DNA from 3 places in the Janthinobacterium sp. GW821-FHT03C08 genome. Region 3 is predicted to be linked to each of the others. Evidence: predicted binding sites of a transcription regulator. Region 3 holds the regulator's gene; each other region holds the start of a gene.
What was found. Region 3 encodes sigma-54, which starts transcription at its own class of promoters, with help from an activator protein. Its sites were predicted from a motif close to TGGCANGNAANCTGCTTT; they were not measured.
Positions count from the first base shown of each region.

Region 1: AC07VL_RS16750 (TorF family putative porin) is a predicted target of sigma-54. The motif match lies at 1,865-1,882, and genes of this name have one in related genera.
Region 2: prpB (methylisocitrate lyase) is a predicted target of sigma-54. The motif match lies at 6,045-6,062, and genes of this name have one in related genera.

Region 1 covers NZ_JBWKUP010000011.1:1,448-11,167, forward strand. The annotation lists gene AC07VL_RS16740 (YifB family Mg chelatase-like AAA ATPase) at 1-1,338, opposite strand, end outside; gene AC07VL_RS16745 (accessory factor UbiK family protein) at 1,447-1,695, opposite strand; gene AC07VL_RS16750 (TorF family putative porin) at 1,963-2,733, shown strand; gene AC07VL_RS16755 (P-II family nitrogen regulator) at 2,745-3,083, shown strand; gene AC07VL_RS16760 (ammonium transporter) at 3,095-4,642, shown strand; gene gshA (glutamate--cysteine ligase) at 4,856-6,154, shown strand; gene gshB (glutathione synthase) at 6,252-7,220, shown strand; gene AC07VL_RS16775 (PTS sugar transporter subunit IIA) at 7,223-7,627, shown strand; gene AC07VL_RS16780 (HPr family phosphocarrier protein) at 7,719-7,988, shown strand; gene ptsP (phosphoenolpyruvate--protein phosphotransferase) at 8,033-9,720, shown strand, end outside.
Region 2 covers NZ_JBWKUP010000014.1:66,500-76,219, reverse strand. The annotation lists gene AC07VL_RS20540 (hypothetical protein) at 1-362, opposite strand, end outside; gene AC07VL_RS20535 (hypothetical protein) at 372-1,700, opposite strand; gene AC07VL_RS20530 (T6SS effector phospholipase Tle3 domain-containing protein) at 1,831-3,966, opposite strand; gene AC07VL_RS20525 (MBL fold metallo-hydrolase) at 4,089-4,946, opposite strand; gene AC07VL_RS20520 (hypothetical protein) at 5,124-5,360, shown strand; gene AC07VL_RS20515 (hypothetical protein) at 5,472-5,720, shown strand; gene AC07VL_RS20510 (hypothetical protein) at 5,717-5,944, opposite strand; gene prpB (methylisocitrate lyase) at 6,125-7,012, shown strand; gene prpC (bifunctional 2-methylcitrate synthase/citrate synthase) at 7,084-8,238, shown strand; gene acnD (Fe/S-dependent 2-methylisocitrate dehydratase AcnD) at 8,250-9,720, shown strand, end outside.
Region 3 covers NZ_JBWKUP010000002.1:180,674-190,393, reverse strand. The annotation lists gene lptC (LPS export ABC transporter periplasmic protein LptC) at 1-275, shown strand, start outside; gene lptA (lipopolysaccharide transport periplasmic protein LptA) at 301-882, shown strand; gene lptB (LPS export ABC transporter ATP-binding protein) at 882-1,637, shown strand; gene AC07VL_RS03240 (RNA polymerase factor sigma-54) at 1,642-3,120, shown strand; gene hpf (ribosome hibernation-promoting factor, HPF/YfiA family) at 3,191-3,550, shown strand; gene AC07VL_RS03230 (3-hydroxyisobutyryl-CoA hydrolase) at 3,687-4,772, shown strand; gene rapZ (RNase adapter RapZ) at 4,773-5,636, opposite strand; gene hprK (HPr(Ser) kinase/phosphatase) at 5,989-6,924, opposite strand; gene AC07VL_RS03215 (PTS sugar transporter subunit IIA) at 6,961-7,443, opposite strand; gene queF (NADPH-dependent 7-cyano-7-deazaguanine reductase QueF) at 7,798-8,640, opposite strand; gene ilvA (threonine ammonia-lyase, biosynthetic) at 8,864-9,720, opposite strand, start outside.

The DNA of each region.
Region 1 (9,720 bases), on a different contig from region 3:
CTGGCAATGTTGTTCGATTTCCCTGTTATTTAGGCGCTGGTTGGATTTGCCCTGGCGTGCCAGCTGCAAGGCGAAGGCGGCTGCGACCCGCGCGGCGATGGGCTGCGTGCCTTCGGCTGTACCGGCCTGGCGGCGCAGTGACGCGGGCGGCATGGCCGCCACTTCGATTTGCAGGTCTATGCGGTCGAGCAAGGGACCGGATAAACGGCTGTGGTAGCGCAGCACGGCGTCCGGCGTGCAGCGGCAGCGGCCCGAGGCATGCCCCAGGTAACCACAGGGACACGGGTTCATGGCGGCGATCAGTTGGAAGCGGGCGGGAAATTCGGCCTGGCGGGCCGCCCGTGAAATGGTGATGAGGCCCGATTCCATGGGCTGGCGCAGGACATCGAGTACCCTGCGGTCAAATTCGGCGATTTCATCAAGAAATAGCACGCCGCAGTGTGCCAGCGAGATTTCACCTGGCCGCGGCACGTGGCCGCCACCGACCAGCGCCACGCCCGAGGCGGTCTGGTGCGGGGCGCGATAGGGCCGCCGTTTCCAGTGCTCCACCTTGAAATGGCCACCCAGCGAGTGCACGGCAGCCGACTCCAGCGCTTCTTCGTCGCTCATCGGTGGCAGCACGCCGGGAAAACGGCTGGCCAGCATGGTCTTGCCCGCACCGGGCGGCCCCACCATCAGCACGTTATGGCCGCCCGCGGCCGCCACTTCCAAGGCACGGCGGGCTTGCTGTTGCCCTTGTACATCAGAGAAGTCCGGATACGGCCCGGTGGGCGCTGGCAGCTGCGCCTGGTGGCGCTGCAGGATGGTCTGGCTGTCGCGTGCGGCAAAATGCGCGCAAACCTCAAGCAAGGTATGCGCCGGATAGATGGCGGCATCGCGAACCAGCGAGGCCTCGTCGGCATTCGCGTAGGGTAGGATGAAGGCGCTTGGTGCGCCGCCCTGGCTGCGCTGCATGGCAAAGGTCATGGCCAGCGCACCACGGATGGGACGCAACTGTCCCGACAAGGACAGTTCGCCGGCAAATTCATAGTGGTGTAGCTGGTCGCCTGGCAACTGGCCGGAGGCGGCCAGGATGCCCAGTGCGATTGGCAGGTCGAAGCGGCCCGATTCCTTGGGTAAGTCGGCTGGGGCCAGGTTGACGGTGATGCGCCGCGCCGGCATGTCGAAGCCGCAGTTCTGCAGTGCGGCACGCACCCGGTCGCGCGATTCCTTGACTTCCGTATCCGGCAGGCCAACGATCGTAAACGACGGCAAGCCATTGGCAAGGTGGGTTTCGACACTGACCTCGGGCGCCTCCATGCCGGCCAGGGCGCGGCTTTTCAGGACTGCCAGGCTCATGAGTTTCCCCTGCACCGCGGGCGCGGGCAGGTTCAGTGTAGCCTTTGGTGCCGCCGCAGGTTTGAGATATGCCAGCAAGACCGCTGATAAGGCGGCTTGCCGGTCACCTTACGCTTTTGGTTCGTTCAGGCGGGTTTCCAGTTCGATCAGGCGCAATTCCAGTGCATCCAGTTTTGCGCGGGTCTTGGCCAGTACTTGTGCCTGGATATCAAATTCTTCGCGCGTGACCAGGTCCAGGCGGGCAAAGCCCTGGGTCATCATCGATTTCACGTTCTTCTCGATATCCTTGGCCGGCGAGTTTTCTATGGCTTGATGGATCTTGCCTTGCAAGTCGTTAAAAAAGGTATTCATGTCCATGGTGGGTCCTTTGTGGTGCAGCCTGTGCATCGCACCATTGCGGTGCACAGCGGCGTTAATCTGGTGCGAATCCGGGCAGTTATAACTCTCCAGCAGTTCTTTGCCGCATGTCCAGGGGCTTGCAGGGTATGTATGGACGGAAATGCACCTGTCAAGGTGGCAATGGAGCTGGCACGTATTCTGCTAAAGAAGCTATGAACGCTTTGTGATCTCCAGACAAGATTTTAAACCTCAACTGCTTTAAAAGTTCAATAAAAGGGAATCGCCATGAAGAATCTGTCCAAGAACATGACTTTAGCTGCAGCGCTGACGTTGGCCGTGGCCGCCTTGAGCGGCCATGCCATGGCCCAGGATGCGGCGGCGGCACCGGCTGCTGCCGAAGCGGTACCCGATAATGTGGTGACTTACAACGTGGCGCTGACGAGCGACTACCGCTACCGCGGCCTGTCGCAAAGCCGTCTGGATCCCGCCATTAACGGGGGCGCCGACTATACCCATAATCCAACGGGCCTGTATGTGGGCACCTGGCTGTCGAGCATCAAATGGATCAAGGATGGCGGCGGTGACACCAACCTGGAATGGGATATCTACGGCGGCAAGCGTGGCGAATTCGCACCGGGCATCACCTACGATGTGGGGGGGCTGTACTACTTCTACCCATCGAATGGACTGAGCACGAATGCCAATACCTTTGAACTGTACGGCCAGGTCGGTTTCGGTCCGGCCTACATCAAGTATTCGCACTCGACGACCAACCTGTTTGGCGTGGCCAACAGCAAGAACAGCGGCTACATCGATGCCGGCCTGAACGTGCCGCTGTACGATGACTACACGTTCAACCTGCACGTGGGCCATCAAAGCGTCAAGCACAATGACTCCCTCAGCTACTATGACTACAAGCTGGGCGTGACCAAGGATTTCCCCGGCGTCGTCACCGTGTCGCTGGCCGCCGTGCGCGCCGACATCACGTCGCTGGCACCGAACGGCAAGAACCTGGCGAAAACTGGCCTGGTCCTGACTGTTTCCAAAACCTTTTAAGCGAGACTGCCATGAAAATGATTACTGCAATCATTAAGCCGTTCAAACTGGATGAAGTGCGCGAAGCCTTGTCGGCTATCAATGTGCAAGGCATTACCGTCACCGAAGTCAAGGGGTTTGGCCGCCAGAAGGGCCACACGGAACTGTACCGTGGCGCCGAGTATGTCGTCGATTTCTTGCCAAAAACCAAAATTGAAGCGGCTGTCGATGATGCCATCGTCGACCAGGCCATCGAGGCGATCGAAGGTGCTGCGCGTACCGGTAAAATCGGCGATGGCAAGATTTTTGTGTACAACCTGGAACAAGTCATTCGCATCCGTACCGGTGAAACCGGCAACGAAGCGCTCTAAGGGGAATATTGATGCGTAAAAATATAACAAAACTGCTAGCTGGGTTTGCCTGTCTGTGTGCGTTTGGCGTTGCCGCGCCCAGTTTTGCCGATGCGCCGGCCAAGCCGGAAGCTGTTGCGGCCGCAGTCGCCACGCCTGCCGTGACGCCTGCGCCGGACGCTGCCGCACCGGCCGCCGTCCCGCCAGCGGCCGCCGCTGCTGCAGCTGCGCCCGCGCCAGCCGCGGCCCCCGTCGCCAACAAGGGCGACACGAGTTTCATGATGATCTCCACCGTGCTGGTCATTTTGATGACGATCCCCGGCCTGGCCCTGTTCTACGGCGGCCTGGTGCGTTCGAAGAACATGCTGTCCGTCCTGATGCAAGTGTTCATGGTCTTCGCGCTGGTCGTGGTGCTGTGGTGCATTTATGGCTACTCGGTTGCCTTCACGGAAAAAACCGCCTTCTTCGGTGGCTTCGACCGTCTCTTCCTGAACGGCATCTGGGATCCGGTGAAGGGCACCTTTGCCTCCGCCGCCACCTTCAGCAAGGGCGTCGTCATCCCCGAGTTCGTGTTTGTCGCCTTCCAGGGCACGTTTGCCGCGATTACCTGCTCGCTGATCGTCGGCGCCTTTGCCGAACGCGCCAAGTTTTCCGCCGTGCTGGCCTTCGTCGTACTGTGGTTTACGTTTGCCTACCTGCCGGCCGCCCACATGGTCTGGTTCTGGACCGGTCCTGACGCCATCACCAACGCCGCCACCTCGGCCAGCGAAGCCTTGAAAGCGGGCTGGATCTGGCAAAAAGGCGCGCTGGACTTCGCCGGCGGCACCGTGGTGCACATCAACGCCGCTATCGCCGGCCTGGTGGGCGCCATCATGATCGGCAAGCGCGTCGGCTACGGCCGCGAATCGATGGCACCGCACTCGCTGACGATGACGATGATCGGCGCTTCCCTGCTGTGGGTGGGCTGGTTCGGTTTCAATGCCGGCTCCTCGCTGGAAGCGGGCGACGTGGCGGCCCTGGCCTTTGTCAATACCATGCTGGCCACGGCTGCCGCGACCCTGTCGTGGGTGTTCGGCGAGTGGATCACCAAGGGCAAGCCTTCCATGCTCGGTGGCGCCTCCGGTGCCGTGGCCGGCCTGGTGGCGATCACCCCGGCGGCCGGCTTTGTCGGCCCGATGGGCGGCCTGGTCATCGGCTTGCTGGCCGGTATCGTCTGCCTGTGGGGCGTGAATGGCTTGAAACGCCTGATCGGCGCCGACGATTCGCTCGACGTGTTCGGCGTGCACGGCGTGGGCGGCATCCTGGGTGCCTTGCTGACGGGGGTATTTGCTGCACCACAACTGGGCGGCCAGGGCATCTTCGACTACGTCACCAACAAGATGTCGGCGGATCCGTATTCGATCGGCCACCAGGTATGGGTACAGGCGCAGGCAGTCGGCACGACCATCATCTGGTCGGCCGTGGTCTCCGTCATCGCCTATAAACTGGTCGACATCGTCATCGGCCTGCGCGTGCCGGAAGAAGAGGAGCGCGAAGGCCTCGATATCACCAGCCATGGCGAGCAGGCATATCATGGTTAAATGGTAATTTTCTGCTGCGGGAGCGCCCAGGCGCACCGCCGCAGCGTGGTTTTGCGGGAAAAGGCGTCTCATCGAGGCGCCTTTTTTTCGTCAGGGGAATGGAAAAGGTCTTTAAAACAAGGCTTTTGCCCCGATTTGGGGTACTTACACGGTAATATAGTCGGCAGTTCTGTGTGCTTTTTTGAATACTGCACATAATTTAAGGATGTAACTATGGTTCCCCATCTCGTCACGGCCCTGACCGGACCGCTGCTCGACCTCGAAAAAAAGATTCTGGCCGCGACGCCGGCCATTGAGCGCTGGTTCCGCATGGAGTGGCAAGAGCACACGCCGCCCTTCTATTGCTCCGTAGACTTGCGCAATGCCGGCTACAAGCTGGCGCCCGTCGATACCAATCTGTTCCCTGGCGGTTTCCATAACCTGGCCACGGAAATGCTGCCCCTGTCCGTGCAGGCGGCCATGGCCGCCATCGACAAGTATTGTCCGGATGCCCGCAACCTGCTGATCGTGCCGGAATTGCACAACACCACGCCGCAATACCTGCAGAACGTGGCGCGCCTGATGCAGATCTTCCGCCAGACGGGACTGCACGTGCGCTTCGGCTCGTGGTCGCCCGACATCACCCAGCCGACACCGCTGGCGTTGCCAGATGGCAACATGCTCGTCATCGAGCCCCTCGTGCGCCTGAACAATGGCCGCCGCCTGGGCTTGAAGGATTTCGATCCGTGCACAATTCTGCTGAATAACGACTTGTCGGACGGTATCCCCGACATCTTGCAAAATATTCATGAGCAAAGCCTGTTGCCGCCCTTGCATGCGGGCTGGGCCTTGCGCCGCAAGAGCAACCACTACACGGCCTACGATGAGGTGGTGAAAAAATTCGGCAAGATGATCGATGTCGATCCGTGGATGCTCAACCCCTTCCACGCCAAATGCAGCGACGTCAACTTCCAGGAAGGCGAGGGCGAAGATGCGCTGGCCGCCAGCGTGGACGTGCTGCTGGCGAAGATCCGCAAGAAATACAAGGAATACGGCATCAAGGAAAAGCCCTTCGTCATCGTCAAGCCCGACGCGGGCACGTATGGCACGGGCATCATGACGGTGCGCGACGCCAGCGAAGTGCGCGACCTGTCGCGCAAGCAGCGCGACAAGATGTCCATCGTCAAGGATGGCAAGGTGGTCACGGACGTGATCATCCAGGAAGGCGTGCCCACCTTTGAAAGCATCAAGGATGCCGTGGCGGAACCCGTCGTCTACATGATCGACCGCTACGTGGTGGGCGGCTTCTACCGCGTGCACGCAGAGAAGGGCGTGGACCAGAACCTGAACGCGCCCGGCTCGCAGTACGTGCCGCTGGCGTTTGCCCAGCAGCATGCGGTGCCGGACTTGAAGGCCAAGCCGGGCACGGCCGCGCCGAACCGCTTCTACGTGTATGGCGTGGTGGCGCGCCTGGCCTTGCTGGCCGCGTCGCTGGAAATGGAGCGCACGGACCCGAATCCCGAGGTGTATTGATCCCTCCCTGCGGCTTGCCGGGCGCGGTGACTCCTGCGCCTGGCGATCTCGGCTAGAATCAAGCATTCCTTATCCAGGCTCCCCGATTGGACGCACCATGAAAATTGCATTCCTTGCCGACCCGCTGGCAAGCTTCAAGACTTACAAAGATTCCACCTTCGCCATGATGCGCGAGGCGGCCAAACGCGGCCACGCCGTCTACGCCTTCGAACAGAAGGACATGGCGCTGGAAGAAGGCATCGTCACGGCACTGGTGAAGCATATCGAACTGACGGGCGACGAGCACGACTGGTACAAGGTTGTCTCCACCGAGGAAGTGCGCCTGTCGACGCTGGACGCCATCATCGAGCGCAAGGACCCGCCGTTCGACATGGAGTACGTGTACGGCACGTATCTGCTGGAACTGGCGGAAAAGCAGGGCGCCTGCGTCTTCAACAAGCCGTCCGCCATCCGCGACAACAATGAAAAGCTGGCCATCGCGCAGTTTTCCGAATTCACTTCGCCGACCCTGGTGACGTCGAACGAAGCGCGCCTGCGCGCCTTCCACGCCAAGCACCAGGACGTCATCTTCAAGCCGCTCGACGGCATGGGCGGCACGGGCATCTTCCGCGTCAAGGCCGATGGCCTGAACCTGGGCGCCATCATCGAAACCTTGAGCGAGAACGGCGCGCAAACCATCATGGCGCAGCGCTTCATCGCCGACATCGTCAAGGGCGACAAGCGCATTCTCGTCATCGGCGGCAAGCCGGTGCCGTTTTCGCTGGCGCGCATCCCGCAGGCGGGCGAAGTGCGCGGCAACCTGGCCGCCGGCGGCACGGGCGTGGCGCAGCCATTGACGGCGCGCGACCTGGAAATCGCTGAAAAGCTTGGCCCCATCCTGGCCGCGCGCGGCCTGATGCTGGTAGGATTGGACGTGATCGGCGACTACCTCACGGAAGTCAACGTCACCAGCCCGACTTGCTTCCAAGAAATTATGCAGCAGACCGGATTTGACGTGGCCGCCATGTTCATCGATGCGGTCGAACACGGTGTTGCGTCCGCGCAGCAGCGATCACAGGTGAAATGACTATGGTAGGGATTTTGCTCATGACACATGCACCGCTGGGCCAGGCTTTCATCGCCGCCTGCGCGCATGTGTTTCGCGGGCCGACAGAACGCTTTGAAGCCATCGACGTCGTCGCCGACCAGGACCTGGCGGAAGTGCAAAAGCTGGCCTCGGAAGCCATCTGCCGCCTCGACGACGGTTCCGGCGTGCTGGTGATTACCGACGTGAAGGGCGGCACGCCATCGAACTGCTGCAACAAGCTGGCCGATGCGGGGCGCGTGGAAGTCATCGCCGGCATCAGCCTGCCGATGCTGCTGCGCGCGATTACCTATCGCCGCGACTCGCTCGACGTGGTGGTGGAGATGGCCCTGGCCGGCGCGCAAAGCGGCGCCGTGCGCGTGGATAACCGCATTCGCGTGGGCGAATAGGAATTGCAGGGCCGCCGCCCTGGGGGCGGCGGGTGGTATAGGCCAAGATTGTCATCAGCGCAGTGCATTCAGGGATAAAGACTATATAAAAATGATTCAAAAAGAACTCGAAATCATCAACAAGCTGGGACTGCACGCACGCGCTTCCGCCAAATTTACCCAGTTGGCCGCCAAGTTCAAGAGCGACGTCTGGCTGACCCGCAACGCGCGCCGCATCAATGCCAAGTCCATCATGGGCGTCATGATGCTGGCCGCCGGCAAGGGCGCGAAAGTGACCCTGGAAGCAGATGGCGATGATGAGCAGGCATGTGTCGATGCGCTCACCGCCCTGATTAATGACAGGTTTGGCGAAGGCGAGTAATGCCCGCCGAACGCAGCCGCAGCCGCATTCCGACAGGTCACCCCATGGCATCTTTCACGCTCCACGGCATCCCGGTCTCCCGCGGCATCGCCATTGGCCGCGCGCATCTGCTGGCGCCGGCCGCCCTTGACGTCAAACATTACCTGGTCGCCCAGGAACAGATCGAAGCGGAAGTCCAGCGCCTGCAAAACGCCATCGCCACTGTCCACAAGGAACTGCAAACCCTGTGGAACGATCTGCCCAAGGACGCGCCCACCGAGCTGGGCGCTTTCATCGACGTGCACGCGTTGATCCTGTCCGATCCGATGATTTCCGAAGCGCCGCTCGATATCATCCGCAAGCGCCACTACAACGCCGAATGGGCGCTGTTGACGCAGATCGACGAATTGTCTGCGCAATTCGATGAAATCGAAGACCCGTATTTGCGCGAGCGCAAGGCGGACATCCAGCAAGTCGCCGAGCGCGTGCTGAAAGTCCTGCTGGGCACGGAGCAATTGCTGCCCAAGGCGGCTGCCGAAGATGAGCTGATGGCGCAGATGATCGTCGTTGCCCACGACATTTCGCCGGCCGACATGCTGCAGTTCCGCGACCGCTCCTTCATCGGTTTCATCACCGACGTGGGTGGGCAGAACTCGCACACGGCCATCGTCGCGCGCAGCCTCGATATTCCGGCCGCCGTTGGCATGTCGCAGGCGTCGACCCTGATCGAGCAGGATGACTGGCTGATCATCGACGGCGATGCCGGCGTGGTGATCGCCAATCCCAGCGCACTGGTGCTGGAACAGTACCGCGAGCGCCAGACGGCCATGCAGCGCGCGCGCAAAAAGCTGGGCAAGCTGAAAAAGACGCCAGCCGTCACGAAATGCGGCACGCCCGTCACCCTGCTGGCGAATATCGAGCTGCCGGAGGATTGCGCGTTTGCGCTGGAGTCGGGCGCCAGCGGCGTGGGCCTGTTCCGCTCCGAATTCCTGTTCATGGGCCGCGCCCACAAGATCCCCACCGAGGACGAGCAGTTCGAGGCCTACCGCAACACGGTGCAGTCGATGAAGGGAAGAGTCGTCACCATTCGCACGCTCGACATCGGCGCCGACAAGCCGCTCGACCAGGCCGACCATACGGCCTTGAATCCCGCCCTGGGCTTGCGCGCCATCCGTTACTGCCTGGCCGAGCCGCAGCTGTTCCTGACGCAGCTGCGGGCGATTTTGCGCGCTTCCGCCTTCGGCAAGGTGCGCATCCTGATTCCCATGCTGGCGCATGCCTTCGAGATCGACCAGTCGCTGGCCATGATCGCGCAAGCGAAGGCCAGCCTGCGCGAGGAAGGCGTCAAGTTCGACGACGCCATCGAAGTGGGCGCCATGATCGAAATCCCGGCCGCCGCGCTGGCGCTGCCCATGTTCGTCAAGCGCATGGATTTCCTCTCCATCGGCACGAATGACCTGATCCAGTACACCCTGGCCATCGACCGCGTCGACTACGAGGTGGCGCATTTGTACAATCCGCTGCATCCGGCCGTGCTGCAGCTGATCTCCATGACGATCGCCGCCGGCCACAAGGCGGGCATCGACGTGGCCGTCTGCGGCGAGATGGCGGGCGACGTGAAGCTCACGCGCCTGTTGCTGGGCATGGGCTTGCGCGAGTTTTCCATGCATCCGGCGCAACTGTTGGCGGTCAAGCAAGAGATTCTCAACAGCGACCTGGGGCTGATCGCACCACAAATGCGCAAAATTATGCG
Region 2 (9,720 bases), on a different contig from region 3:
TATTTATGGTGATAGCCCTTGAACGTTTCCCTGCCATCGATATCGTGGGCAATGGGGGCGACGGCCTGCAAGGTGCTGAAACCCCTGGGGTCCGTCCTGACCATATCGTCATTCTTGTTGGGTTTGGCCAGGCCTAGCGTCCAGAGCAGTTGCCACTCGGTCGGATAGTCGAGCCGTTGCAGCGGATTGAGCCACTGCAGGCCCACCACTTGTGCCCGGAAGGGAACGTGGGCCGTGATTGTTGGGAGATCGTCTTCTTTCTGCGCAGGTTGTACGGCACAGGCTGTCAACAGCGCAAACATGGCAAAAGCGGTGACGGTGGCCAATGTGCGCAGCTCGCGTTGATTTATTACGTAAGCCATTAATCCACCTCATTGTGAGTAGCCCTGCATGTCGTCCGCCGCATCATGCCGGATGCCCCACCACGGCAGATACGCATGGTTTTCGCCGCGCGCGCGGAACCACGGCTGGTCGTGATTGATGGGGCGTACTCTGGCTGGCGGCAAGACCAGCACGCCCGTGACGCTGTCCGGATCGCTGGTGCCCGCCACCAGCACGGGCTGGCCGACATGGTTGGCATGGGCGATGGCGAGGGCGACATTGGTCAGCGCCGTGCCGGCACCCATTTCGCCCAGCAGGGCCGGCGTATTGAAGGTCTGCGGCAGGAAGTCGAAGCCCGGCACTTCCAGGCTCAAGGCATGCGCCAGCTGGGCCAGCCGGTCGGAGGAGGTGGGCAAGGTCTTGTTGGCGTCGTGGATGACGTAGCCGATGTCTTCTTCCGTCTTGCCGCCCAGGCGCGCCGCCTCGGAAAATACGGCCTGCCACGCCTGCACGGCGCGCGGCGGCTTGTCTTTGGCCAGTTCAAAATCAGCTACGCTTTTCGTGGCCGGATAGCCTATCCACGCCAGCGCCGCCCGCTGCGTCTTGTAGCCGGGGCCGGCCAGCACCAGCAGCACCAGGTTTTCATTGATCTGCATGGGCTTGGGCCGGCTCGGCGCGTCCCAGTTCATCACCCACACGGTTTCCTGCGGATGCGCTTCCAGGTAGGCCAGCGCGGCGTGGAGGGAGACGAAGCCCCCGTTGTTGCCGCCCACGGTGATGCGCACGTCGGGCGGGGTGGCGCGGGTCCAGAGGGTGGGGAAGTGGGTGTTGCCGATGTCGAAGTTGCTGCTAATTTCGTCTTTTATTGTCTGATGAACTTCTGCCAGATCGAATTTTCCTTCAGGCAGGGCATATTCGACGCGGATGCCAGCCAGTTCTCGCCAGTTCTGTTTCTGATCCTTGGGATAGACGTGGTAGAAGTAGGTGGGGCTGGAGAAATAGATATCGTGGAAATTGCTCATCAGTTCTTGTAAGTACTTCTGGTGGTAACCCTTGAACGTTTCCCTGCCATTGATATCATGGGCAATGGGGGCGACGGCCTGCAAGGTGCTGAAGCCCCTGGGGTCCGTCCTGACCATATCGTCATTCTTGTTGGGTTTGGCCAGGCCGAGGGTCCAGAGCAGCTGCCACTCGGTTGGATAGTCGAGCCGCTGCAGTGGATTGAGCCACTGCAGGCCCACGACTTGTGCCCGGAAGGGAATCTGGACAGTGGCTTTTGGGAGACCTTCTTCTTTCTGCGCTGGCTTCGTGGCGCAGGCTGTCAATAGCGCAAACATGGAGAAAGCTGCGAGCATGGGCAGCGCGAGGAACTGTTTCATGAGGTCTCCAGGTGTATGGGCATTCTGGTGGCCGGCATAGTCCGGCCAGATGGACCAGAGTGCCAGGAAAATGACGAAGAGAAATGTGGTGAGCGCCCAGGCCAGTCGCCGGCGCGGCGTGGCAATGAAATTACGCACCGTCAGTCCTCAGTGCAAAGTTGGTGGACGGCTCGGCAGGCCTGGCATTCTGGCGCTCGTCAATGATGTTTTCCGGCTTTTTGGCGGGGCTATCTTTATCATTTGCCCATTCAAATAGAGGCACGCCTTTAAATTTTCCCTTGTTGTAGTACTCGAAAAATTCTTTGTTTTTGTCGGTATTCTCCAGTCCTCCTAGTATTTGCCAATCCGCCGCCACCCTTAATTCGCGCAACGCCTCCTGCCTGATCGTGCACACCCCCACCGCCACGTCATACGCCAGCGCCTTTTCCGCATGCTCGGGATTGGTCATAATGGTCGAGTGGTCGGTGGCGTGGGTGTCGATATTGGCGGCCAGGTAGCTTTGGATTTCGTTCTTGCACCAGGCATTGAATTCCTTGCTAGCCTCCTCCGGCTTGTCCACGGCCGTCACGGGCCTGCCTTTTTCGGCCCAGCCGTCGCGCCTGGCCTGCATGCGCAGCATGCCATTCTGTTCGTAGCGCAGCGCCGCCTCGGTCTGCGCATCGCCCTTGCCCTGGGATCGGTAAGGCGCATACGCGTCATCGGCTTCGGCGGCGCGGTCCTTGTGCAGGGAGTCGGCGGGGGCATCGCAGCCTTCGTCAAATTGTTCGCTCGTATCGGAAAAGCGTTTCGAATGCGGCAGGAAGGGTTCGGGCAGCCTGGGCGCCTTCATCGGCAGCCGCCAGGTCTTGGGCGGCAGGGCGTTGATGCGCGTGCCGGCAGTCTTGGCGAGAATGATGACGATGGGCGCAAACAAAAAGGTCAGTATCTTGCGGCCGATACCTTTGCTGGCCCGCATGCCCTTTTCGATCGAGTACTCGGCGACCAGCGAGCGCGGGTGCCAGAAATCGAGGCTGTCCGGCGTCAAGGGCTGGCCATTGCGCTGCCAGATATCGTAGTCCTTTTCATTTTCCTGGCCGACAAGGTGATTTTGCGCAAACACGCGCTGGGTAAAGACGCCTTCGCCGCCCGTATCGGCAATTTCCTGTGCCGACATGCCGCGCCAGCCTATGCCTTGCACGGGCGTGGCGGAAATCACCTGGTCGTGCGGGTTGAAATACAGGGTAACCCGGCCATAGGTGGAGCCCTGCAAACCGTAGTCTGCCCGGTCGAACTCGGCCGTATAGCTGTCCTTGCGCGCAGGCTTGCGATTGGCGCTGCACTCGTCGACAAAGGCGGCATCCTGCTGCATGGCCGGGCGGGTGCGCAGGATGTTGAAAAACGCTTTCAGGGTTTGCGTGCGCGCCTCATACTTTTGCCGGCCCGTATTGCCATGCTCATCCTTCAGGTGGCCGCTGATCCAGTTTTCCGTGAAGTTACTGTCGAGCAGGCTGTAGGGCGGGTTGCATAGCACATAGGAGTCGGCCACGGCGGAGGCGCCCAGCGTTTCGCCGAGAAAGGCGGCCGCCATGGCGACCATATTGCCCTGGCTATGGCAGACGATGGTGACGGGCGCGTCGTGCTGGCGAGCGCGTATCGATTGTACGAGCCGCGCCAGGCGCCAGGCGGCGAACACGAAGTACGGGCGCGGCGGGCAGGCATACACTTGCCGGTCATTCGTCGGGTTCATGTGCTGGATATGCATCCACAGGAACAGTTCCTCGGACAAGCCCTGGCCCCACAGGTCGGGCAGGGCGCTGCAGCCGTTGGCGAACGGCCCGCCGCCCCAGTAATTCTTTTCGTTGAGATAGATGCCGTCGCCGAATGCCTGCAACTCTTCGCCGTTGGCCTTGTAGCCCCAGCGAAAGCGGATCACGGGTGAATTGCCATGGTCCGCCAGCAGGAAGGTGGTGGCATTGCGCTTGGGGTTGAGGAAACCGTCGTCCGTCAGTTCGCGCGCGTAAGTGGCGGCCTGCATCTGTCCGGCGGCCGGACCAGGTATCGCCAGATCCTCATCGCGGCGCTTCAGGCGGGCATTCAGCCCGGCGCACAGGCCTTGCTCGGCCTGTTCATACCATTCGCCGTCGGAATTGACGCCATGCACGAAGATGACGATGCCTGGACGCGGCAGGCGCGTGACGGCCTGGAGCAGCGCGTGGCTGAACAGGGCCGTGCCTTCGGCTTCGGCGAGCAGGATGCAATGCGTATCGAGCGTAGGGTCGGGCGACATGCGGGCGCTCCGTCAGTGTCAAGCAGGATAAGGCGGCGCCAAAGTGAACTCGGGCAATCTTCACTGTATGCGGATTGCCCGGAGTGGGACTTGCGTGACGTCAAGAATGACGTGCGGGGGAGTCAGATGGCGTTGAGCGGTATCTTCAGATAGCGCACGCCGTTGTCTTCCGGCTCGGGCAGCTTGCCCGCGTTGATGTTGACCTGGATGGCGGGCAGGATCAGGGTCGGCATGTCGAGGGTGGCATCGCGCCTAGTGCGCATGGCCACGAACTGTTCTTCCGTGATGCCGTCGTGCAAGTGGATATTGCTGGCGCGCTGTTCCGCCACCGTCACTTCCCAGCGCGGGGCGCGGCCGTTGGGCGGGTAGTCGTGGCACATGAACAGCCGCGTCTGCGGCGGCAGCGACAGCAAGCGCTGCACGGAGCGGTACAGCAGGGAAGCGGAACCGCCGGGGAAATCGCAGCGGGCCGAGCCGACGTCCGGCATGAACAGGGTATCGCCGACAAACACGGCGTCGCCGATCTGGTAGGCCAGGTCGGCCGGCGTGTGGCCGGGCACGTGCAGGGCGCGCACTTCCAGCTTGCCGATATGAAATACCTGGTCGGGCGCGAAGAGCTGGTCGAACTGCGAGCCGTCGGCCCGCGCGCCGTCCTGGTGGTAGACCTGGGCAAACGCCTGCTGCACCGTCTGGATGGCGGCACCGATGGCGACATCGCCGCCCAACTGCTGCTGCAGGTAGGGCGCGGCGGACAGGTGGTCCGCGTGCGCGTGGGTTTCCAGCAGCCAGCGGCACTGCAGGCCGTGCTCGCGCACGAAGGCGATGACCTTGTCGGCCGACGTGGTCGAGGTGCGGCCCGCCTTCGGATCGTAGTCGAGCACGGAATCGATGATGGCGCAGTCGCGGCCATCGGCTTCGTAGACGACGTAGGTGACGGTGGCGGTGGCGGGGTCGAAGAAAGCTTGGATTTGTGGAGTCATCACGGCGGCAAGGGACGGGCAAGGAAGGGCATTATATCGCCAGAGTTCGCTAAAAAAATGCTGCAAATTGACATTTGACATGCGAAAAACAGATATGCGGGCATGCATGCGCCCGTCACAGTCGTGCGCACCCTGACGCTTGCAGCATGGTAACCTCATTCTTCCAAGGAGGAATTCATGAACGATACCATTGCACGCAGCGAACAGTACCGCGGTTTTACGATTTCCGTGACCCCGCAAAAGGATAACGACGATTTATGGGATTTCACCTACCGCCTGCAGCGCGAAGGGGAGTCGGAGGTGCAAGCCATCACGCGCAGCCGCACCCTGGGCGGCTATGCGGCCCCCGAGACGGCCTGCGCGGCAGGCCTGGAAGTGGCGAAGACGGAAGTGGACAATCTGCTGCGCCCTTGAGCCAGCGTAAATCGTTTAGCCTGATTGCAGGGCGGCGCGTGAAACACGTCGCTGCCGGCCGCGCTTCATGCTACGATTTCCACTATTGAGTCAGTCACCGAGGAGGCACCCATGGATAGCAGTTCTAAAATTCACTATAAAGGCTGGGAAATCGTTCCCCTGGCCGTGCCCACCACCGACGGCAAATGGTCGGCCAGTTGCGACATCGAACGCGCCACGGCGGAAGGCCTGGAAGTCTTCGAAGGCTCGACCATGCAGTTCGTGCGCGATGATGAGGACGGCGCCATTGCCGCCGCCTGCGAGGAAGCCGTGCGCCAGATCGACAACATCATCGCCAATCCGCTCGTACGCCTGGCCTAGCGTATTGTTTTTTCATCTTGCAGCCGGCGCCCGCCGGCTGTTTTGCATGCGGCGCCTTGCCGCCTGCCCGTTCCTTTCTCCTGTTCCTCCCCTGCCTGATGGCCTGCCGGGCCAGCGACCCGCGTGGCGGGGCAGGCATGCTCATGTGTTTCGTGTTTCAATTCGATGTTCCAAATGGAATGATTGAAACAAATTTGAAACATTGTGGACAGCAAACGTGACATCGCTGTTCCTTGGCGTGACAGCGGGCGGGATGCGGCTGCGTGGCCATTTTCCCTGGTTTTCATAGTGGCGCGGTGGCGTTGCCGCAAGCTTGCGCGCTGCTGGCACGGCATTTGCACTACCAGTGTCCATAGCCACTCCGTGAAACATTCGGGACCATCCGAAACCCATAAGGTGAACACATGACTCAATACTCCGCAGGTGCCGCATTCCGCAAGGCCGTCCAGGAAGAATCCCCATTGCAAGTCGTCGGCGCCATCAACGCCAACCACGCCTTGCTGGCCAAGCGCGCCGGCTATAAAGCCATCTACCTGTCCGGCGGCGGCGTCGCGGCCGGCTCGCTGGGCTTGCCCGACCTGGGCATTTCCAGCCTGGACGACGTCTTGACCGACATCCGTCGCATCACCGACGTGTGCGACTTGCCGCTGCTGGTCGATGCCGACACGGGCTTCGGCGCGTCCGCCTTCAACGTGGCGCGCACGGTGAAATCGATGATCAAGTTCGGCGCGGCCGGCCTGCACATCGAAGACCAGGTGGGCGCCAAGCGCTGCGGCCACCGTCCGGGCAAGGAAATCGTGAGCAAGGAAGAAATGGTCGACCGCATCAAGGCGGCCGTCGATGCGCGCACGGACCCGAATTTCGTCATCATGGCGCGCACCGATGCGCTGGCCGTCGATGGCCTGGAAGCGGCCCTCGAGCGCGCCGTCGCCTGCGTCGAGGCGGGCGCCGACATGATCTTCCCGGAAGCCATCACGGACCTGGACATGTACGCCACCTTCGCCAAGGCCGTCAACGTGCCTATCCTGGCCAACATCACGGAATTCGGTTCCACGCCGCTGTTCACCCTGGACGAACTGCGCAGCGCCCACGTGGGCCTGGCGCTGTACCCGCTGTCGGCTTTCCGCGCCATGAACAAGGCGGCGGAAAACGTCTACCAGGCGCTGCGCCGCGACGGCACGCAAAAGAATGTCGTCGACACCATGCAGACGCGCATGGAACTGTATGAATCGATCAACTACCACGACTTCGAGCAAAAGCTCGATGCGCTGTTCGCCGCGCAAAAGAAATAAGTAAAGACGCAGGGGCCGCATGCCGGTCCCGCAGTGACGCACCCGAGACTAGTCAATTTTTGGAGAAACCTATGAATGCACCGCAAGCCGCCACTTTCAAGCCTAAAAAATCCGTCGCCCTGTCCGGCGTCACCGCCGGCAACACGGCGCTGTGCTCGGTCGGCAAGACCGGCAACGATTTGCACTACCGCGGCTATGACATCCTGGACGTGGCCGACAGCTGCGAGTTCGAGGAAATCGCCTATCTGCTGGTGCACGGCAAGCTGCCCACCGCCGCCGAACTGAAAGGCTACAAGGCCAAGCTGAAATCCCTGCGCGGCTTGCCGTCGGCCGTGAAACTGGCGCTGGAAGCGCTGCCGGCCGCCGCCCACCCGATGGACGTGATGCGCACGGGCGTGTCCGTCCTCGGCTGCACCCTGCCGGAAAAGGACGACCATAACGCGCCGGGCGCGCGCGACATCGCCGACCGCCTGATGGCCTCGTTCGGCTCCATGCTGCTGTACTGGTACCACTACAGCCATAACGGCAAGCGCATCGAGGTGGAAACGGACGACGACTCGATCGGCGGCCACTTCCTGCACCTGCTGCACGGCGAGAAACCGTCGGCGTCGTGGGAAAAAGCCATGCACACCTCGCTGATCCTGTACGCGGAACATGAGTTCAACGCGTCGACCTTCACCAGCCGCGTCATTGCCGGCACGGGCTCGGACATCCATTCGGCCATCACGGGGGCCATCGGCGCGCTGCGCGGCCCGAAACACGGCGGCGCGAACGAAGTGGCGCTGGACATCCAGAAGCGTTACGACAATGCCGACGAGGCGGAAGCGGATATCCGCGAGCGCGTGGCCAACAAGGAAGTGGTGATCGGCTTCGGCCACCCCGTCTACACGATTTCCGACCCGCGCAATGTGGTGATCAAGGAAGTGGCGCGCAAGCTGTCGCTGGAAGCCGGTTCCACGAAGATGTTCGACATCGCCGAGCGCCTGGAATCGGTCATGTGGGAAATCAAGAACATGTTCCCGAACCTGGACTGGTTCTCGGCCGTGTCCTACCACATGATGGGCGTGCCGACGGCGATGTTTACGCCGCTGTTCGTCATCTCGCGCACTTCGGGATGGGCCGCCCACATCATCGAGCAGCGCATCGACAATAAGATCATCCGCCCGAGCGCCAATTACGTGGGTCCGGAAGACCTGGAATTCGTGCCGATCAAGGACCGCAAATAATGAGCACCGCCATGAATACCTTGCACCGCAAACGCTTGCCAGGCACCCAGCTGGACTACTTCGACACGCGCGCCGCCGTCGATGCGATCCAGCCAGGCGCCTACGCCACCTTGCCCTACACCTCGCGCGTACTGGCGGAAAACCTCGTGCGCCGCTGCGACCCGGCCACCCTGGACGCTTCGCTGGGCCAGTTCATCGAACGCCGCCGCGACCTGGACTTTCCGTGGTTCCCCGCCCGCGTCGTCTGCCATGACATCCTGGGCCAGACGGCCCTGGTCGACCTGGCCGGCCTGCGCGACGCCATCGCGGCCCAGGGCGGCGACCCGGCCCTCGTCAACCCCGTCGTGCCCACGCAGCTGGTGGTCGACCACTCGCTGGCCGTCGAATGCGGCGGTTTCGATCCCGATGCCTTCGCCAAGAACCGCGCCATCGAAGACCGCCGCAACGAAGACCGTTTCGATTTCATCGACTGGACCAAGAAAGCCTTTAAAAATGTCGACGTGATCCCGCCGGGCAACGGCATCTTGCACCAGATCAATCTTGAGCGCATGTCGCCCGTGATCCAGGTGCAGGACGGCGTGGCCTACCCGGATACGCTGGTGGGCACGGATTCGCACACGCCGATGGTCGATGCGCTGGGCGTGATCGCCATCGGCGTGGGCGGCCTGGAAGCGGAAAGCGTGATGCTGGGCCGCGCCTCGTGGATGCGTTTGCCCGACATCATCGGCGTCAAGCTGACGGGCAAGCCCCAGCCGGGCATCACGGCCACGGACACGGTGCTGGCGCTGACGGAGTTCCTGCGCAAGCAGAAGGTCGTCTCGTCCTACCTGGAATTCTTTGGCGAAGGCGCTTCGCACCTGACCCTGGGCGACCGCGCCACGATTTCCAACATGGCGCCGGAATTCGGCGCCACGGCCGCCATGTTCTACATCGACGAACAAACCATCAAGTACCTGAAGCTGACGGGCCGCGACGACGAACTGGTGAAGCTGGTGGAGCTGTACGCCAAAGAGACCGGCCTGTGGGCCGACAGCCTGGTGGACGCGCAGTACGAGCGCGTCCTGAGCTTTGACCTGTCGTCCGTCGTGCGCAATATCGCCGGGCCGTCGAACCCGCACAACCGCGTGCCGACGTCGGAACTGGCCGCGCGCGGCATTTCCGGCGTGGTGGAAAACGAGCCGGGCAAGATGCCGGACGGCGCCGTCATCATCGCCGCCATCACCAGCTGCACGAATACGAACAACCCACGCAACATGATCGCCGCCGGTTTGATCGCGCGCAATGCGAACCGCCTGGGCCTCACGCGCAAGCCCTGGGTGAAATCGTCGCTGGCGCCCGGCTCGAAAACCGTGGAACTGTATCTGCAGGAAGCGGGCCTGATGCCGGAACTCGAAGCATTGGGCTTCGGCGTGGTGGCGTTTGCCTGCACCTCGTGCAACGGCATGTCGGGCGCGCTCGACCCCGTGATCCAGGACGAAGTGG
Region 3 (9,720 bases):
AGAATAATACCCGGCTGCAACTGCACCGCCAGGTCGTCGTCGACCGCGTGGCCAGCCCGAAGGCGCAGAACCTGACCCTGAAGACGGAAGCGCTGACGGTGTACCCGGATGAAGAACGGATGGAAACGGACGTGCCTGTCGATATCCTGACGGGTTCCTCGCGCATCAACGGCGTGGGCATGAAGGCGAACAATGCGACCGGCGTGGTGGAAGTGCAGAATGCCTTGCGCATCGTGCTGCCGCCGAAACCACGGCCAGCTGCCGCGGCCAAATGACAGAATGAAACAAGGAAACCATAATATGAAAAACATCTTGCTGCTGACCCTATTTTCACTCGCCGTGATGGGCACGGCGCATGCCGAAAAGGCCGATTCCGAGAAGGAAGCCGTCATCACGGCCCAGCGCGGCCAGGTCGATGACGTCAAGCAGACGCGCACTTTGACGGGCGACGTCGTGCTGGTGAAGGGCACGCTGACCATGAAGGCGGGCCGCGCCTTGATCACGGAAGACCCGCAAGGCTACCAGTTCATCACCTTCTGGGCCGATCCCGGCAAGCTGGCCACCTTCCGCCAGAAGCGCGACGGCGCGGGCGACCTGTGGGTCGAGGGCGAGGCGGAGCGCGTGGAATACGACAACAAGACGGAAGTGGTGAAACTGTTTTCCAAGGCCAAGCTGACGCGCCTGGAAGGTACGAAGCCGACGGACGTGGCCAATGGCGCCTTCATCTCGTATGACAGCCGCAAGGAAGTGTTTACGATGGAAAATTCCGACAGCGGCACCAGCACTCCCGGTGCCGGCAGCGTGCGCATGGTGATCCAGCCGAAGACCAAGGCCCCAGCGGCGGAAAAAGCGCCTGCGGCGCCAGCGCCAGGAAAGCAATAATGGAAAATACACGTTGCGGCAGCACCCTGATCGTTCGCGGACTGCAAAAAACCTATGGCAAGCGGCAAGTCGTGCACGATGTGTCGCTGCAAGTCGAATGCGGCGAAGTGGTGGGCCTGTTGGGGCCTAATGGCGCCGGCAAGACCACCTCGTTCTACATGATTGTCGGCCTGGTGCCGTCCGATGGCGGCACCATCGACATCAGCGGCGTGGATATCTCCAGCCTGCCGATCCACCGCCGCGCGCAGATGGGCCTGTCCTACCTGCCGCAGGAGGCGTCCGTGTTCCGCAAGCTGACGGTGGAAGACAATATCCGCGCCGTGCTGGAAATCCAGACCGTCGAAGGCCGTCCCCTGAAGAAGGCCGAGATCGAGGAGCGCCTGGACAAATTGCTGGCCGACCTGCAGATCGAGAAGCTGCGCGAGAACCAGGCGCTGTCCCTGTCCGGCGGCGAGCGCCGCCGCGTGGAGATCGCCCGCGCGCTGGCCACCGACCCGCGCTTCGTGCTGCTCGACGAACCGTTCGCGGGCGTCGACCCGATCGCCGTGATCGAGATCCAGCGCATCGTGCGTTTCTTGAAGGAGCGCAATATCGGCGTGCTGATCACGGACCATAATGTACGCGAGACGCTCGGTATCTGCGACCGTGCCTACATCATCAACCAGGGCTCGGTGCTGGCGTCGGGACGCCCCGACGACATCATCGCGAACGAGTCGGTACGCCGGGTCTATCTGGGCGAACACTTCCGCATGTGAGCCAATGAAACAATCATTGCAGCTGCGCACTTCGCAGCACCTGGCACTGACGCCGCAGTTGCAGCAATCGATACGCCTGTTGCAATTGTCTACCCTGGAATTGCACCAGGAACTCGAGCAACTGCTGACGGACAACCCCCTGCTCGAGCGCCTCGACGATCCGCTCGACCGTTCGCTGCGCCTGCTCTCCGATGGCGCCCTGAGTTCCACGGCCGCGCCGGCCGAGGCGCCGCCCCAGCCGCCTGGCCAGGAGGCCCCCGCCGCGCCGGCGGAAGGCGAGACGTTTGACGGTGATGCGGGCGAGGGCCCGGCCGCCATGGACGGCGCCGACAGCGACTGGAGCGAAGCGAGCCGCGGCAAGGCCCCCGACGACGAAGATTCCCGTCCGCAACTCGAGGCCCACCACTGCACCCTGCGCGAGCACCTGATGGAGCAGATGCGCGTGACGGTGCTGGAATTGCGCGACCGCGCGCTCGTCGAGCTGATCATCGACGCCCTCGACGACAATGGCTACCTGGAAGAGTCGCTCGACGACATCCTGGCGCGCTTGCCGGAAGAGCTGGAAATCGACGCCGACGAGCTGCGCACGGCCTTGGCCCTGCTGCAAAGTTTCGATCCGCCGGGCGTAGGTGCGCGCAATGCGTCCGAATGCCTGGCGCTGCAGATCAAGCGCTTGCCGCACGTTGCCCTGGTGACGCGGCGCATGGCCCTCGTCATCGTGGAAAAGCACCTGGCCTGGTTTGCCCAGCGCGATTTCAACAAGCTGAAAAAAGCCCTCGATTGCGACGACGAAGACTTGCGCGAGGCGCAGACGGTGATCCGCCTGTGCAACCCGCACCCGGGCGCCGTGTTTGCCTCGGACGTGTCCGATTACGTCGTGCCCGACGTCGTCGTCAAGCGCGCCCGCAATGGCTGGCAAGTGACCCTGAACAACGATGTCATGCCGCGCCTGCGCGTGAACGCCATGTACGCCAATTTGTTGAAGCAGGGCAAGGGCGAAGGCGCCATGGGCGCACAGCTGCAGGAAGCCAAGTGGCTCATCAAGAACATGCGCCAGCGCTTCGACACCATCCTGCGCGTGGCGCAGGCGATAGTAGAAAGACAAAAGAACTTTTTCTCGCATGGGGCCGTTGCCATGCGCCCCCTTGTGCTCCGTGAAATAGCTGATACACTGGGTTTACACGAGAGTACTATCTCGCGGGTAACAACTCAAAAGTACATGCTGACCCCGCACGGCATGTTCGAGTTGAAATATTTCTTTGGTAGCCACGTCGCCACCGAAGCGGGGGGCGAAGCGTCATCGACGGCGATACGGGCATTGATCGTGCAACTGACAGGAGCAGAAGACCCTAAAAATCCTTTATCCGACAGTAAGATTGCGGACATGCTGGGGGAACAAGGCATGGTGATTGCGCGACGTACTGTTGCCAAATACCGGGAAGCATTGAAAATTCCGCCAGTGAGCCTGCGTAAGTGTTTGTAAGTTTTTTTCGGTTCCTCTGCGGGCCGGATACGATGGACCGCACGAACCCGAATCATCTTTAGGAGTGTGTATGAATCTCACCATCAGCGGACATCATCTCGAAGTGACACCAGCCATCCGTGAATACGTACAAACGAAACTGGAACGTGTAAAACGTCATTTCGATCAAGTCATCGATATTGCCGTGATTCTGACCGTCGACAACCTCAAAGAGAAAGAAAAACGCCAAAAGGCCGAAGTCAACCTGCGTCTGAGCGGCAAGACCGTCTACGTGGAAAGCCTGGCGCAAGACCTGTATGCCGCCATCGATACCCTGATCGACAAACTGGACCGGCAAGTGATGAAGTACAAGACCAAAGTGCAAGGGCACGGTAAAGAGGCGATCAAGCATCTGCCAGACAGCTCGGAAGAAGAATTCGCCGCCGCTTAAGCGGGCCGCGACTTTCAACCGGTTGTGATCAACTAAGGGCGCACATTGCGCCCTTTTTTGCGCCTGGACCTGTTGTCCGCATGGTTCGCCGCGCAGGCGCTAGAATGCTCCCACACTCACTTCTTTCCATTCTGCCATGAGCGACTTTGTCCAGACCTCTATCCGCAACCGCACGGGCCACATCGTGCTCGACCGTCCGAAAGCCTTGAATTCCCTGTCGCTGGAGATGGTGCGCGCCCTCAGCGCCACCTTGCTGGCCTGGCGCGACGATCCGCAGGTGGAAGCCGTGGTGATCCGTTCGAGCAGTGAAAAGGCCCTGTGCGCCGGGGGCGACATCCGTTTCTTTTACGATGCGGGCCTGGCCACGCCGCAAGGGGGCAGCGCGCTGCTGGAAGATTTCTTTACGGAAGAATATGCCCTCAACCACCTCATTCATTTCTATCCGAAACCCTATATTGCCGTGATGAATGGCGTGGTGATGGGCGGCGGCATGGGCGTGGCGCAGGCGGGCCCCGGCAACCAGTTGCGCATCGTCACAGACCGCACGCGTATGGCCATGCCGGAAGTCAACATTGGTCTGTTCCCCGACGTGGGCGGCAGTTATTTCCTGTCCCGCCTGGCGGGCCGTCTGGGACTGTACCTGGGCTTGACGGGGTTGACCATCGGCGCGGCCGATGCCCTGTACACGGGCCTGGCCGACGTGTACCTGCCCGAGGCGCAGATGGGGGCATTGCTGGCCCTGTTCGAGTCGACGCCGGGCGAGGCCTTGCCGGTCGCCATCAAGGCGCTGGCGGCGCCACTCCAGGCCGAGGCGGGCGCTGCTCCCCTGGCCGCGGCGCGCGCGGCGCTGGACCGCCACTTCGGCGCCGCTTCGGTGGCGGCCATCATGGCCTCGCTGGCGCAGGACGACAGCGCGTTTGCCGCCAAGGCGCTGGCGGCCATGCGCCTGCGCTCGCCGCTGATGATGTCGGTGACCCTGGAATTGCTGCAGCGGGGCGCACACCTGGGCGTGGCCGATTGCCTGCGCATGGAACGCACGGTGGTGCGCCACAATTTCACGCATGGCGAAGTGCTCGAAGGCGTGCGCGCGCTGGTGGTCGACAAGGACAATGCGCCGCGCTGGCAGCCTGCCAGCCTGGACGAGGTCGATGCTGCCATGGTGGCAGCCTTCTTTGCGCCCGTCTGGCCAGCCCTGGCGCATCCGCTGCGCCACCTCGATTAACTAGCTGCGTTCGCGGTGGCGCAGGACGACGCGCTCGTTGGGGCCGAAGTACTGCGCCAGGCGTTCCGCCATGTAGACGGAGCGGTGCTGGCCGCCCGTGCAGCCGAGGGCCACGGTCAGGTAGCTGCGGTTGTCGGACTTGAATGACGGCAACCATTTTTCGATGAAGGCGCGGATGTCGGCCAGCAGCTCCAGCGCGCTTGGCTGCGCGTCGAGGAAGGCGATCACGGGAGCGTCGCGTCCGTCCAGCGGGCGCAGGGCCACGTCGTAATACGGGTTGGGCAGCGCGCGCACGTCGAAGACGAAATCCGCGTCCAGCGGCACGCCCAGCTTGAAGGCGAACGATTCGAAGAACAGGGTCAGCGGCGCGCGTTCGGACGCCACCATTTCCTTGATCCAGGCGCGCAGCTTGTTGGCGCTCAGTTCCGACGTGTCGATCACATGGCCCAGCTGCTCGATGGTCGACAGGCGTTCGCGCTCTTCCGAAATGCATTCGATCAGGGTGCGGCGGCTGGCGGGATTCTGGTTCGGGCGCAGTTCGTGCGACAGGGGATGGCTGCGCCGCGTTTCCGAGAAGCGCGCCACCAGCGAATGCGTGGTGGCCGTCAAGAACATGACCTTGACATCGTGTCCCTGGTCGCGCAGCAGCGCCACATTGTGGGGCAGGCTGACGAGCGATTCGGCGCTGCGCGCATCGACGGCCACGGCCAGTTTCGGCGTGCCCTCATCGAGGAGGGTTTGCACCAGGCTTGGCAACAATGCGGGCGGCAGGTTGTCGACACAATAATAACCGGTATCTTCCAGCACATTGAGCGCGACGGATTTGCCGGAGCCGGAGATTCCGGTGATAAGGACGATATGCATAGGCCGATCATACAATAAAGAGCGGCCCTGTGCTCCCGCAGCAATTATCTTTACAGATTATTGCAATTCGTACCTTAGTCTTGGTTATCTTGTTGAATAAGTGAAACCGTCGCGCAGCTGGGAGGGCGCACTCCTTGCAACATTAATCGCCACTCATGGCGAGTCGTTGGTGCAGCAGGGAATTCACGCAGCACTGCTGCGTGCCTGCGTCACGGTTCGCCCTTGCAAGGGCGAACTCCTTGCAACATTAATCGCCACTCATGGCGAGTCGTTGGTGCAGCAGGGAATTCACGCAGCACTGCTGCGTGCCTGCGCAACGGTTCGCCCTTGCAAGGGCGAACTCCTTGCAACATTAATCGCCACTCATGGCGAGTCGTTGCCGCTCCATGAACTCCTGCAAGGTATCGATGCCGCGCAGTTGCAAGATGGTATTGCGCACGGCCGCTTCCAGCAGCACCGCGATGTTGCGGCCGGCGGCGACGGGGATGACGACCTTGCGCACGGGCAAGCCCAGCACGTCTTCCGTGGGGAACAGGAAAGGCAGACGCTCGACCTCTTCCTCCAGCGCATTGCGGCGCACCAGGTGGACGATCAGTTTCAAGCGCATCTTGCGGCGCACGGCCGTTTCGCCAAAGATGGCCTTGATATCGAGCAAACCCAGTCCCCGCACTTCCAGCAGGTTTTGCAGCAGGGGCGGGCAGCGGCCCTCGATCATGTTGGGCGCGATGCGCGAGAATTCGACGGCGTCGTCGGCCACCAGGCCGTGGCTGCGCGAGATCAGCTCCAGCCCCAGTTCGCTCTTGCCCAGGCCCGAGTCGCCCGTGATCAGCACGCCCACGCCCAGCACGTCCATGAAGACGCCATGCATGATGATGCGCTGCGCCAGTTTCTTCGACAGGTAGACGCGCAGGAAGTCGATCACTTGCGCGGCCGGCAGCGGGGTGGAGAACAGGGGGATGTTTTGCTCGTCGCAGATGGCGAGGATGTCGGGCGGCGTTTCCAGCCCTTGCGCGATGATCAGGGCGGGCGGACCGCCGGCGATCAGCTCGCCGATCACGTGGGTGCGCGTATTGACCTTCAGGCGCTGGTAGTAATTGATTTCCTGGTGGCCAAAGACCTGGATGCGGCCCGGATGGATCAGGTTCAAGTGGCCCACCTGGTCGGCTGCCGACGAGACATCGCCGGAGATCAGGCGTTCGCCGCCGGGAAAGCCGGCGAACCAGCCCAGTTGCAGACTTTCACGATTATCGTCGTACAGGCGTTGGATCGTCAGCGGCGTTTGCAACATGGCAGTCTTCTTCAGGAGTGGAGGAATACCTGAAGTTTAACCTGCCGCTTGAAGACTAGGTTGCCAATTGACGATGCGCGAATGCACGGATTTCGGCTCCGGATCCGTGGCCAGTGCCGTGCGGAAAGCATCATCGGAAAACATTTCGGCGATTTCCGACAGGATTTCCAGATGTTGCTGAGTGACATGATCGGGAATCAGCAGGAAAAACAGCAGGTTCACGGGCTTGCCGTCCGGCGACTCGAATGGAATCGGCTCGGCCAGGCGCACGAAGGCGCCCAGCGGCGCTTTCAGCGTCTTGCTGCCCTTGACGCGGCCATGCGGCACGGCCACGCCATGGCCCAGGCCCGTCGAGCCCAGGCGTTCGCGGGCAAACAGATTGTCCGACACGGTGGAGCGGGCGATGCCGTAATTGTTTTCGAAGATCAGGCCGGCTTGCTCGAAAGCGCGCTTTTTGCTGGAGACTTCCAGGTCCAGGAGGACGTTTTCGAGGGATAAGATTTTGCTAAGATTAGTCATGACACTCAATGAAATGGTGCAATGCGCAGAGGGCTTGCGAGCCGAATTATAGGCCTGTTTTCGCGGCCTGTAACGCCAATTCTCAACAGTATACGCCCGCTGCGGGCGCAGTGGGCGCTACGGCATGATGACGTCTCATTTTAACAAAAAAATAACATCGAAGCGTTTTAGCTATTTCTGCGTTAAAAACGCAGGGTAGGCCGGTTTTTGCGTCGCTGAATGCCGATTTTCCGACTTTTTCGTGTGTTTGAGTGCCATCCGCCTGCCTGTGGAACGTTGTTTTAAAACACAGCCAACATTCCTGTTTGCATCATTTTCCAGTCGCAAGCGATGGTGCTTGATTGTTGCTAGATGTCACTGACGCGCGTTGCGCAGGTTGCCCGGCATCGTGCCCGTGCTGAAGTTGCTGCGCCACGGGTTGATGTCGAGACCGCCGCGGCGCGTGTAGCGCGCATATACGGACAGCTTTTGCGGTTTGCACTGGCGCAAGATATCGACAAAGATGCGCTCCACGCACTGCTCGTGGAATTCATTGTGCTCGCGGAAACCGATCAGGTAGCGCAACAGGCTTTCCTGGTCGATCTGCGGTCCCGCGTACTCGATCTGCACGCTGCCCCAGTCCGGCTGGCCCGTCACCAGGCAGTTCGACTTGAGCAGGTGCGACACGAGTTTTTCTTCCACGGGCGCTTCGTCCAGCGCCGCCTTCAGGAGCTGCGGCGAGGGCGTGTATTGCGTGATTTCCAGGTCCAGGCGGTCCAGCAGCACGCCGTCGAACTCGCCCATTTTCAGCTTGCCGAAATCTTCCTGCAAGGTCAGTTCCACCTGCACGGGCGCGCCGAAACCGTTGGACAAATCCTGCTTGAGCAAGGTCAACAGGGCTTCCGGGCTGTCCAGTTTGGTCTGGTTGAAGGAGTTCAGGTACAGCTTGAACGACTTCGATTCGATGATGTTGGGCGAATCGGCCGGCGCGCTGACCTTGGCGATGGCCACCTGCGGCTTGCCGCGCTGGTTCAGCCATGACAGTTCATAGGCATTCCAGATGTCGAGGCCGAAGAAGGGCAGGGTGCCGCGCAATTCCAGCTCGTCGCGCTTGCCCTGGCGGGGAATGGGAAACAGCAGTTCCGGCGCGTAATCGCTGCGGTAGGCGGAGCTTTTGCCCAGGGGAGACAGTTCGGCGAGGTCGTTGGTGGTGGTCATGGTCGTGTGGCGTGAATTCAGTCAAGGACGCATGGTAGCCTATTTACTAGGACGGCAAGCACTGGCGCAAAGGAATCAGTCTGGTCCGAGCAATTTCAACACCTAACAAAACCGTAGCGAGCGGAAGGCAGAGGTGGCCGAGAAGCGCAACCGTACTTTAGTACGGTGAGCATCGCAAGCTACCTATACCGACGCGCAGTAGGTTTGGTTAGGCGTACTCCATTTACCCCAAGAACAGCTTATACACGGGATTGCTGCTCTCATCCCAGTAACGGTAACCGAGGGTATCGAGGAAGCGGGCGAATTCGCCCATTTCATCGGGCGGCACCTGCAGGCCGATCAGGATGCGGCCCACGTCGCCGCCCTGGCTGCGGTAATGACACAAGGAAATATTCCAGTTCGGCGCCATGCTGTCGAGGAAGCGCATCAGCGCGCCCGGACGCTCGGGGAATTCGAAGCGGTACAGCAGTTCGTCCTGCGCCAGCCGGCTCTTGCCGCCCACCAGGTGGCGGATGTGCGACTTGGCCAGTTCGTCGTGCGTCAGGTCCAGGGTCTTGAATTCGTGTTCTTCAAACGTCTTCGCCAGCACGCTGGACTCATGCCGGTCGGCAATCTGGATGCCGACGAACACGTGCGCCGCCTGCTCGTCGCTGATGCGGTAATTGAATTCCGTCACGTTGCGCGCGCCGATGAGCGAGCAGAAACGCTTGAAACTGCCCCGCTGTTCGCGCATGGTGACGGCGAACACGGCTTCGCGGAATTCGCCCAGCTCGGCCCGCTCCGCGACAAAGCGCAAGCGGTCGAAATTCATGTTCGCGCCGCTGGCGATGGTGATCAATGTTTCATGGTTGACGGGGTGCTTCGACAGGCTGGCCCGCTCCACGTAGGCCTTGGCGCCGGCCACGGCCAGCGCGCCGGACGGCTCCAGGATGGAACGCGTGTCCGTAAACACATCCTTGATGGCGGCGCAGATGGCGTCCGTGTCCACCGTGATGATTTCATCGACATACGCCTGCACGAGACGGAAGGTTTCCTCGCCGGCCAGGCGCACGGCCGTGCCGTCGGCAAACAGGCCCACGT